3 regions of the Thermoanaerobacterium sp. PSU-2 genome follow, and region 1 is predicted to be linked to each of the others. Evidence: riboswitches for the same ligand, from Rfam matches in the RefSeq annotation. Region 1 holds a riboswitch; each other region holds the start of a gene.
What was found. Region 1 has a riboswitch for cyclic di-AMP ahead of BVF91_RS03515 (cell wall hydrolase). Riboswitches for the same ligand answer to the same signal wherever they lie in the genome.

Region 1 (3,282 bases):
GCATAATAAAATTAATAAACATGAAAAAAATTAGAAAATGAAACAAATTGCATTGACATAATTTTTTGACTTATTATATAATGAAGTAGATGTCTTTTAAAAATATTATATAGTCTATGTAAAGGGGAGTAGTTCACATATATAAATATGTGGCAAAGTCAACATGCTGGTTTTAACCTGGCTTTGCCTTAAAGAATGAGACCTTTACGTAATATGTTGCACATATTATGTAATAGGTTTTATTTTTTTGGCATACTAATTACAAGGAGGCAGATTTGATGAATGCTTTAATATCGTCTTTTATTCTCGTCTTTGCATCTGAAATGGGCGACAAGTCACAGTTTATGGCTATGGCATTTGCCACATTTATAAAAGCCAGAACTGTCTTAATTAGCATATTAATCGCTGCCCTTTTAAATATGGGTATTGCAGTTTTGTTTGGCTCATTTATTACAGAGTACATACCGATAAAATACGTGAAGCTATTGGCTGCCATATCTTTTTTAATTTTTGGATTGATCACATTAAAAAATGGCCATGAAGGACATGAAAAAATCAGAAAATCCAAATACGGTCCAGTTTTCACCATAATAAGTACATATTTTATTTCGGAATTTGGAGATAAGACACAGCTTTCGACACTAGCGCTTACTGCCACATACAAAAATCCTGTATTTGTTTTATTAGGTGCTACTGCAGGAATTTTCATAGCTGATGTCATTGGAATCGTATTGGGAGTTTATTTAGGTAAGAAATTGCCAACAAAACTTTTGCATTACATATCAGCCATCATTTTTATAATATTTGGCTTTATCACTTTGTACGAAGCAAAAACTCTATAGAAAGCAAAATGGATACCTTTCGGTATCCATTTTGCTCCTCTTAGCCTCTCATTAACAATCATTTTTATCTCGCATAAGAAAATACCATATTGCCTACTTTTAGTGCAACTGGCAACGACCAAAGCCACTGATTGGTATTGCTGTTGTCAAAGTAATAAAGTGCACCGTTTGTAGGATCTACACCGTTTAAGGCATCCCTTGCAGCACTTATTGAGTCTGGTGTAGCAGGTAGATTTATCCATCCATTTTCAACAGGCGTAAATTGATAGTAACCGTTGCTATCGACTTGGTATATTACGCCTTGTATTGTGTTAGGAAATATACCACTTTTTACCCTATTCACTATCACGGCACCGACAGCAACTTTAGCTTGATATGGTTCACCACCAGCTTCCGCATTTATAAGCCTTGATAGAAGATCCAAATCAGCATTTGTGTATGAAATAACACCTCTTTGGATAGAACCTCTGTTTGCAGTTACATCGCTTCTTATACTTGAAGAAGTTGATGGTGTACCAGACGTCGATGTTGGTATGACAAAAACTTGCCCTGGATAAATCATATCGCCTGTTAAACCATTTACATTTTTTAAAGCATCTACAGTAGTACCATACTTCATGGCAATTAAGTATAAACTATCGCCTTTCTGGACTGTATATGTGTTGTCACTGCCAGGTACAACTAATACTTGCCCCGGATATATTACTGTATCACTGAGATTGTTAAGCTTCATTATTTGATTGTATGTTGTGCCATAATTTAAGCCTATCTTGTATAGGCTATCACCAGGTTTTACAGTATACGTTGCCGCAAATGCCGTCTGAGAAAATAAAAGAGCCGCTGCTAATGATGCAATGAGAGGCTTTACCTTAATACATTTTTTTAACATAAAAATCCCCCTTTTGCCTCCGAGGTTAGTTGACGGGTTCGGGCAAAGGGACGCCCTACCACCTAAGTGGATTCACCCCAAAAAAAGATCCCCCGTACCCCTTTTCGGGGATTCGGCATATTTTACTTTAATTATAAGGGGAATGATTGTATATGTCCATATTAAACTGATGGGAATATAGGCAATTAGTGGCATTCACTGTAACCGCAAAATGGACAGTAAATACATCCGCTTTCAGGAACTAACTGTGCACCACAGTCAGGGCATGTATATTCTTTAGAAGAATTTTTTACTTCCATCTGCTGATTTTTCGTCGCTTCTTTTTGCATTTTATACCCTCCAATATATAGTGAATTTATAAATATATTATACCATATATTGTGTAGTATGTCACTAAAAATAAATAACAATCCCATATATCAAATTTTCGGGATTGTTATTTTAAATTCAGATCCTTCATTTAATTTGCTTTTTACTTCAATACTCCCACCGTGCAGCTCAACAATAAGCTTTGCAATAGATAGTCCTAAGCCCATTCCACCAGTTTCTTTACTTCTTGCCTTGTCAACCCTATAAAATCTGTCAAATACATAAGGAATCTCTTCTTCAGGTATTCCAATGCCGTCGTCTTTAATTATTACGGCTACATTTTTATCTACTTCTTCTGCATAAATTTTTATATTGCCATCAATGTCTGTATATTTTAATGCATTATCAAGAATTATTCTTAATAGTTCCTTTATAAGGTTCCTATCTGCATTCACTTCCAAATTTTTATGGCAAAAAATTTCAATGCTTTTTTCATTGAAAATCACTTTAGCATCCCTGACTATTTCTGCAATCAATTCATAAACATTAAATAATTTCTTATTTATATTAAGCGTCTTGTTATCTCCTCTTGCCAGCATCAAAAGCCTTTCAATCAATATCTCCATTTCTTGCTCTTCTTTTTTTAAAGCGCCTATAGACTCTTCCAGTACATCTTTGTTGTCTTTCCCCCACCTGTCTATAAGTTCTATATATCCTTTCAAGATAGACAAAGGTGTCCTAAGCTCATGGGAAACATTTGATATAAATGCATTCTGCCTTTTAAAATAGTCTTCCAGCCTGTCCAGCATGTCATTAAACGTAGCAGCGAGCTTAGACAGTTCATCATTATTTCCGCTAATGCTCAATCTTTTATTTAATTTTTTCTCGTCGATTGCATGAACTTCTCTCACCATATAATCAACAGGCCTTAATGCTCTACCTGTTATAAAATATCCTGCAAAAAAAGACACCAAAACTCCAATGACATCGGAAACAGCCATCATCACAAACAAAAGCTTTAAGAAAAAATACTGATTTTTTAAATCTTCATAAACCTGAATGTAAAAAAACTTATTCCCGTAAGTATACTCTCTGTTTATATATGCTATATGCGTCTCATCTTTTTCTATTTTTGTAGGTGCATTTATATTTTTATCATATGGTATACCAATCAAATGCGGTGAAGACACGTACACAATTTTTCCATGCGAATCCACAATCTTTAAATACATATTTTCACCT
Region 2 (3,282 bases), on a different contig from region 1:
GTAGATACATTTAAAGATGAAATTGAAGAATCATTGAGGGTGGCTGAATTTTTAGGAGATAGGTTGTATGGCATAAGATTGGATACGCCGTCTGAGAGAGGAGGCGTAACGGCAAGCCTTGTGTATGAGCTTAGGCAGAGGCTTAATCAAAAAGGATTTGACAATGTCAAGATCATTGTGTCTGGTGGGCTTACACCAGAAAGGATAAAAGAGCTTGCATTAAGCGGTGCAGATGCATTTGGCGTTGGCAGCTATATATCAGATGCATCTCCTATAGACATGACGATGGATATTAAAGAAGTAGAAGGAGAACCTATTGCAAAAAGAGGCCGAATTCCTGGAAGGATAGAGAATGCAAAATTAAAAAGGATAATATAGACAGGCATGAATTCATACTTGTCTATATAATATTTACTGAATCGCAATTTATGCAAAAAGGTATTGACACAAACAAAAAAACATTATATAATGACTAATGTGCTGACGATATTGTGACGCGGGGGTGGCGGAATAGGCAGACGCGTACGTTTGAGGGGCGTATGGAGTTTTCCGTGCGGGTTCAAGTCCCGCCCTCCGCACCAAAATGAAAATAAATATTTTACATAAAAAAGCCTTTCAAAAGGCTTTTTTTAATGCCATTTTACCATTATAATTGACATGAATACAATCGCAACAATCGTCGTTGTCGTTATAAAGATCGATGCCAGTTTGGTGTTTAGATTTCTCTCATCAGAATATATGACTGCTACAAGCGCTGTCGGCATGATGGTCCCTAACATTATAGCTTTAATTGTCATCGATGCAGTATTGAAAAACATAGGCAAGACAAAAAACAGTGCTATGCCTGGCGCATATTTTATGGCAAGTCCTTTAACTAGTGATAAAATTTCATCCTTTTCTAAATTAAAATCAAGAAAATACCCTATTACAAACAAAGCTAATGTTGTATTCGGCATCGAAATTTGCTCTGCCAGGTTGACGATTAAACTTGGGAATTTAACACCCATGATATTCAAAAGGAAGGCTATTATATAAGTGTCAAAAGGTACAAAGTACAAGATCTTTTTAAATACTTTTTTCAGATCTAATTTATCACTCTGAGAAAATGCGTATGCAGCGATATATGCGATTCCAAAGACATTAAATGAATTTCCCATGTCAAACATTGCGATGTGCAAAAGACCATTGTTGCCATAGATTTGTTGGACAAACGGGAAAGCAAAAAGACCTATGTTGTATCCGCAGAGAGATATGATCAAAGTACCTTTTGTTTCTCTTTTTAAATTTGCGTTTCTAAAGGCTAAAAAGCCTATAATAAAAGTGATGAAACCAAAAGCAAAGCCTGATAATGTCAAAACGAATAAGTTTGTATTTACTTTTGTAGTCAAGAAAACTTTTGCGATGCTGGCAGGCAATGTTATGTAGATTATAAAACTATTCAGGACTTTTCCTGTTTCCGCAGGTAAAAATTTCATTTTCTTTACTGCGTAACCAAAAAATATTATGATGATGCTTATTGCGATTTTTTGAAGTATGACTATTTGGCTCATTTATATCCTCCTTTTCGTACATCAAGTAAAATTATACTACAATAAGCCGCTTGTTTATAGAGATTGTAACAAATTTATAAATTTTTTATAAAATATATTAAGAGTTTATTAAAAAAATCTTAAAAAATTATTATGAAAACATTGACTTTATTAGTCGTTTTTGATAAAATAAAAGAAACTTGTACATATTAGCAATCTTGCCGAATCCTATTTAGGTACGGAGGATTTTTCATGTTTGGGGTTAATCTGCCATATGCAGTAGGGGTACCTTCTATCCCGCACCCGTCAACTAACTCCGGAGGCAAAAGGAAGGAGATTAGCTATGAATAGCAAATTAGGTAAATTTATTTTTGGTGTATCCGTTTTCGGTATGACGATGGTGGGTTCTTCGATGCTTACACATATTTATGCAGCAGATCTGGGAAGTGGCGTTGTCATTGGAAACGGTGTAAATGTCAGAAATGGCGGAAGCTTGTCGTCAAAGGTTATTACACAGTTAAACTATAGCGATGTGGTTACAGTGATTGGACAGGATAATGGCTGGTACAACATAAAACTTTCAGATGGAACTGTGGGCTGGATATACGGCAAGTACCTTTCATTAAGGTCTTCAAGTACGGTGTCAAGGGGTGATGTTGATAGAAGCATTGCCTCGAGGCTTATTGACTTTGGAAAAGAGTTTTTAGGAACGAGGTATGTTTACGGTGGTGAATCTCCATCGGGTTTTGATTGTTCCGGTTTTACTCAATACGTCTTTAAAAGCGTCGGAATTACTTTGCCGAGGGTAGCTGATGATCAAGCTACAGTAGGTACGTACGTTGACAGAGCTAATTTGCAGCCTGGAGATTTGGTGTTTTTTAAGACATTAGGGAGCAGCATAATAAACCATGCTGGGATATACATAGGAAATGGACAGTTTATGCACGCTTCATCTGGTGCTGGAAAAGTCATGATAAGCTCTTTGTATGAAGACTACTACAGCGCTCATTATGCTACAGCCAGAAGAGTTATACAGTAAATATGCATAAAGACAAAAAGGCACTTTCATGTGTCTTTTTTTGATGCATTTTTAGGTGATATTTATAGTTTGTTGACTATTTAAGCATATTAATATATCATTATATATTGTATAAAATTTGCATTTGTATGGAAGGAGTTAACCTAAATGGGGTTTGTAAGGGACGATATAAGGAATGTAGCTATAATAGCGCATGTTGATCATGGGAAAACAACTTTAGTAGATGGAATGCTTAAGCAAAGTGGCATTTTTAGACAGAATGAGAAAGTCGAAGAAAGAGTAATGGATTCAAATGAATTGGAAAGAGAAAGAGGAATAACTATTCTTTCGAAGAATACTGCCATAAGGTACAATGGTGTAAAGATAAACATAGTCGATACGCCTGGACATGCTGATTTTGGCGGCGAGGTAGAACGGGTACTAAAAATGGTTGATGGTGTATTATTGCTTGTAGATGCTTTCGAAGGACCAATGCCTCAGACCAGATTTGTATTAAGCAAGGCTTTAGAGCTTAATTTAAAACCTATAGTAGTTGTGAACAAAATCGATAGACCTGATGCAAGGCCAGAGGAAGTCATCGATGAAGTCCTTGATCTTTTTATTGAATTGGGTGCTGATGATGATCAGATTGATTTTCCTGTAGTATATGCTTCTGCCAGAGAAGGCATTGCTAAGTTAAGTTTAAAGGATGAATCAGTAGATTTGCGTCCTCTT
Region 3 (3,282 bases), on a different contig from region 1:
CAGATTCTACATTTCCAATGTGCACAAGTTTGTCATCATCGTTGTAAAGGCCCAAGACTAACGCCGTTTTATCTACCTTATAACCCAATATTACAGCGTTTAGTACTATGTGATGTTTGAATTTTTGCCATAGATTACTTCTTTTTCCTAAGTAATATTTTGAGTCTGCCTTTTTAGCCATTACTCCTTCCAGTTGTTTTTTACCAGTTTCCGCAAATAAAGTTTTGCCGTGTTCAAAAATATAATCAGATATCCTTATTAGATTGCTTTCACTGACGATTTTACTTAAGATTTCTTTGCGCTTAATAAGTGGGTAGTTTAATAGTTCTTTTCCATCAACATATATTACATCCCATGTTATAAATATTGCGGGATTGGATTTACTTAAAAGTTCGATTTTTAGTTTGTTTTGCTGGTGTTTTCGCATCATTATGTTTCTGTAGCTTGGTTTATTGTCTTTTATAACGATTAGTTCGCCGTCAAGTATGGCTTCATTTGATTTTAGACATTTATTTACATCTATAAGTTCTGGGAATAGGTGGCTTATATCTACAAGCCTTCGGTCTTGAAGTTTTGTATAAGATGAAAGAAATGCTATTGTCCTTGAACCATCCCATTTGATTTCATATACCCAATTTGGATCGTCAAATACATTTCCTGATACAGCCAGCATAGGAGGGATTTTTTCATCCATCAGGGACATCTTTATGCACCTTTTTTCTTTTTTGATTTTTTTGCCGTGTTTTCTTCTTTTACTGATTCGATGCTGGCTTTTAATGCGCTTACAAGGTCCAGGACATTTTCTTCCTTTGGCGATTCAGGTATTTCAATTTTTCTATCTTGAATTTTCGACTCGATTATTTCGATCAGAGCTTTTCTGTAGTTGTCATCGTACTTTTCGGGAGAAAAATCAGATGTCAGAGTATCTACAAGCTTTATAGCCATTTTCACCTCATTTTCGTGAAGATCTACATTGCGGATAGGTGGAAGTTCGTTTGTGCTTCTTATTTCATCAGGGAAGTGCATTGTTTCCATTACCATATAGTTGTCATTGAAAACTCTTATGCAGGCTAAATCTTGTCTTGATCGTATGACGACTCTTGCAACTGCTACACGGTTTAATTTCTTCATAGAATCTCTTAAAAGTACGTATGGTTTTGCACCTATTTCATCTGGTGCGATGTAGTATGTCTTATCGAAATATATGGGATCTATTTGACTTAAATCTGTAAAATCGATAATATCTATCGTTTTAACTGTTGACTTTGGAATTCTCTCTAAGTCTTCTTCATCTATGATGACAAATTTTCCTGGTTCATATTCGTAACCTTTTACGATTTCTTCATCAGAAACTTCTTTATTGCAAACAGGGCAGATCTTCTCGTATTTTATGGGTGATTTGCAGTCTTTGTGAAGCTGTCTAAAATGTATAGAGTTGTCTTCTGTGGCTGCATACAGTTTTATGGGGATGCTGACAAGGCCGAAACTAATGGCACCTTTCCACATTGAACGCATTTTTTCACCTTCTTTCGATATTCATTAATTAGTATAACCATGAGAAACTTACAATCTTCAGGTAATTTATGGAATGTGATTGACTTTGATACAATTTGCCTATATAATATTAATTAATTATTAAAAATATAAATTTTTTATTAAATTTATTAAAATAAAATATGCCTAATCGAAAGAGCGGGGGATATCTTTGGGGTGAATCCGCGTATGCGGTAGGGTTGCTCTTTACCGAACCCGTCAACTAACCTCGTAGGCATAAAGAGAGGATGAATGAGTTGAATTACAAAAAAATAGTTGCAACAGCAGTAGTGTCAATAACACTTATGCAAGCGCCAAGTGCATTTGCAATGGAGCTTTTGAAATATGGTTCAAGAGGACAAGCGGTGGTTAGCTTGCAGCAAACGTTAAACAGGCTTGGCTATAGCACAGGTGGTATTGACGGAATATTTGGTAGTATGACAAAGAACGCAGTGATCGCATTGCAAAAAAGATATGGATTATCTCCGGATGGAATTGTAGGACCAGCTACAGAGGCTGTATTAAATAGGACGACTGTAACTGGCGTTTCATCAAGGGGTGGCTATGAGCGCCCATCAAATTTTGACGTAGTAAGCATTGCAGAAAGATATCTTGGAGTGCCCTATGTTTTTGGTGGTACTACACCTGCAGGTTTTGATTGTTCTGGATTTGTTCAATACGTGTTTAGGCAGGCTGGAAAAAGCATTGGTAGAACTACGTATGACCAGTATGCAGGTGGTAGAGCTGTAAGCTTATCTGAACTTCAGCCAGGCGATATATTGTTTTTCTCTACATCAGGCGGTGGTCCTACGCACGAAGGTATATACATAGGTGATAACCGCTTAATACACATGAGCGATTCACTTGGTAAGGCTGCTATTGCGGATTTTAGCGGTTGGTTTAGGACGTACTATATTGGTGCAAGAAGGTATTATTAAGGTTAAAAGAGAGCATCTATATAGAGGCGTATATGTTAAATCAAAAAAACATATACGCCTCTTTTATTTTTGGAAATGCCATAAAGTCTTAAAGGGAAATCTTTGATTTATCAGCAAGTAATGTTATAAATAACTGATTATTATAAATTTTCTGCGATGACTTTTTATAACTCGCAATTACCAAAACGTTTGTTCGTTTAATATAATTAAGGCACAGTGCTGCACTGAAAGGGACCGGTCCTCACTTTATGTGAGGTGTGTAGTAGATGATAAGTTATAATGAACTGTGCTTTAAGGCTAAAAGTGGTGATAAAGATTCTGTTTATGAGATTTTAAAAAAGTTTCATCCTCTTTTGATAAAATTAGCAAAAAAGTTTCCATACGACAGTTTTGATGATATGCTTCAGGACGGAAGAGAAGTGCTTATTGCTGCTATCTATCAGTTTGATGAGAAAAAAGGCAAAGAATTCATAGCATATGGAAGTATGCAGCTTAAATTTTACTTTTTAAATGCCTACAGGAAGAAAAAATCTTTTCTTTCTTTGAATGCAAAGGCAGATGATGATGAAGATGAAATCATCGATTTGATGGTAGCCGATGAACTTACTCCGGAAGAAAAATTTTTTAATGATATCATGAGAAATGATTTAAAGGAAGCTTTGAATAGACTTACTGCAAAGCAGAAAAACATAATAATGCTTTACTTTTTCGAAAGGAAGACACTTGTTGAAATATCAAAAGAATTGGGAGTAGGTTACCAGAGTGTTGTTAAACTTAAAGACAGAGCTTTAGATAGATTAAGATTTTTGAT

Region 2: linked by a shared signal. The riboswitch ahead of BVF91_RS06675 (C40 family peptidase) and the one ahead of BVF91_RS03515 (cell wall hydrolase) in region 1 are both predicted to bind cyclic di-AMP.
Region 3: linked by a shared signal. The riboswitch ahead of BVF91_RS04250 (C40 family peptidase) and the one ahead of BVF91_RS03515 (cell wall hydrolase) in region 1 are both predicted to bind cyclic di-AMP.

The regions. Positions count from the first base shown of each region.
Region 1 covers NZ_MSQD01000003.1:78,777-82,058, forward strand. Annotated here, with positions in the region: gene BVF91_RS03505 (hypothetical protein) at 1-41, shown strand, start outside; gene BVF91_RS03510 (TMEM165/GDT1 family protein) at 279-842, shown strand; gene BVF91_RS03515 (cell wall hydrolase) at 907-1,731, opposite strand; cyclic di-AMP (ydaO/yuaA leader) riboswitch at 1,731-1,859, opposite strand; gene BVF91_RS13260 (hypothetical protein) at 1,917-2,060, opposite strand; gene BVF91_RS03520 (sensor histidine kinase) at 2,151-3,282, opposite strand, start outside.
Region 2 covers NZ_MSQD01000006.1:128,196-131,477, reverse strand. Annotated here, with positions in the region: gene BVF91_RS06690 (nicotinate phosphoribosyltransferase) at 1-378, shown strand, start outside; tRNA gene BVF91_RS06685 (tRNA-Leu) at 497-581, shown strand; gene BVF91_RS06680 (AEC family transporter) at 630-1,550, opposite strand; cyclic di-AMP (ydaO/yuaA leader) riboswitch at 1,739-1,869, shown strand; gene BVF91_RS06675 (C40 family peptidase) at 1,873-2,568, shown strand; gene typA (translational GTPase TypA) at 2,716-3,282, shown strand, end outside.
Region 3 covers NZ_MSQD01000004.1:20,329-23,610, reverse strand. Annotated here, with positions in the region: gene BVF91_RS04260 (ATP-dependent DNA ligase) at 1-703, opposite strand, end outside; gene ku (non-homologous end joining protein Ku) at 706-1,515, opposite strand; cyclic di-AMP (ydaO/yuaA leader) riboswitch at 1,668-1,785, shown strand; gene BVF91_RS04250 (C40 family peptidase) at 1,791-2,471, shown strand; gene BVF91_RS04245 (sigma-70 family RNA polymerase sigma factor) at 2,738-3,282, shown strand, end outside.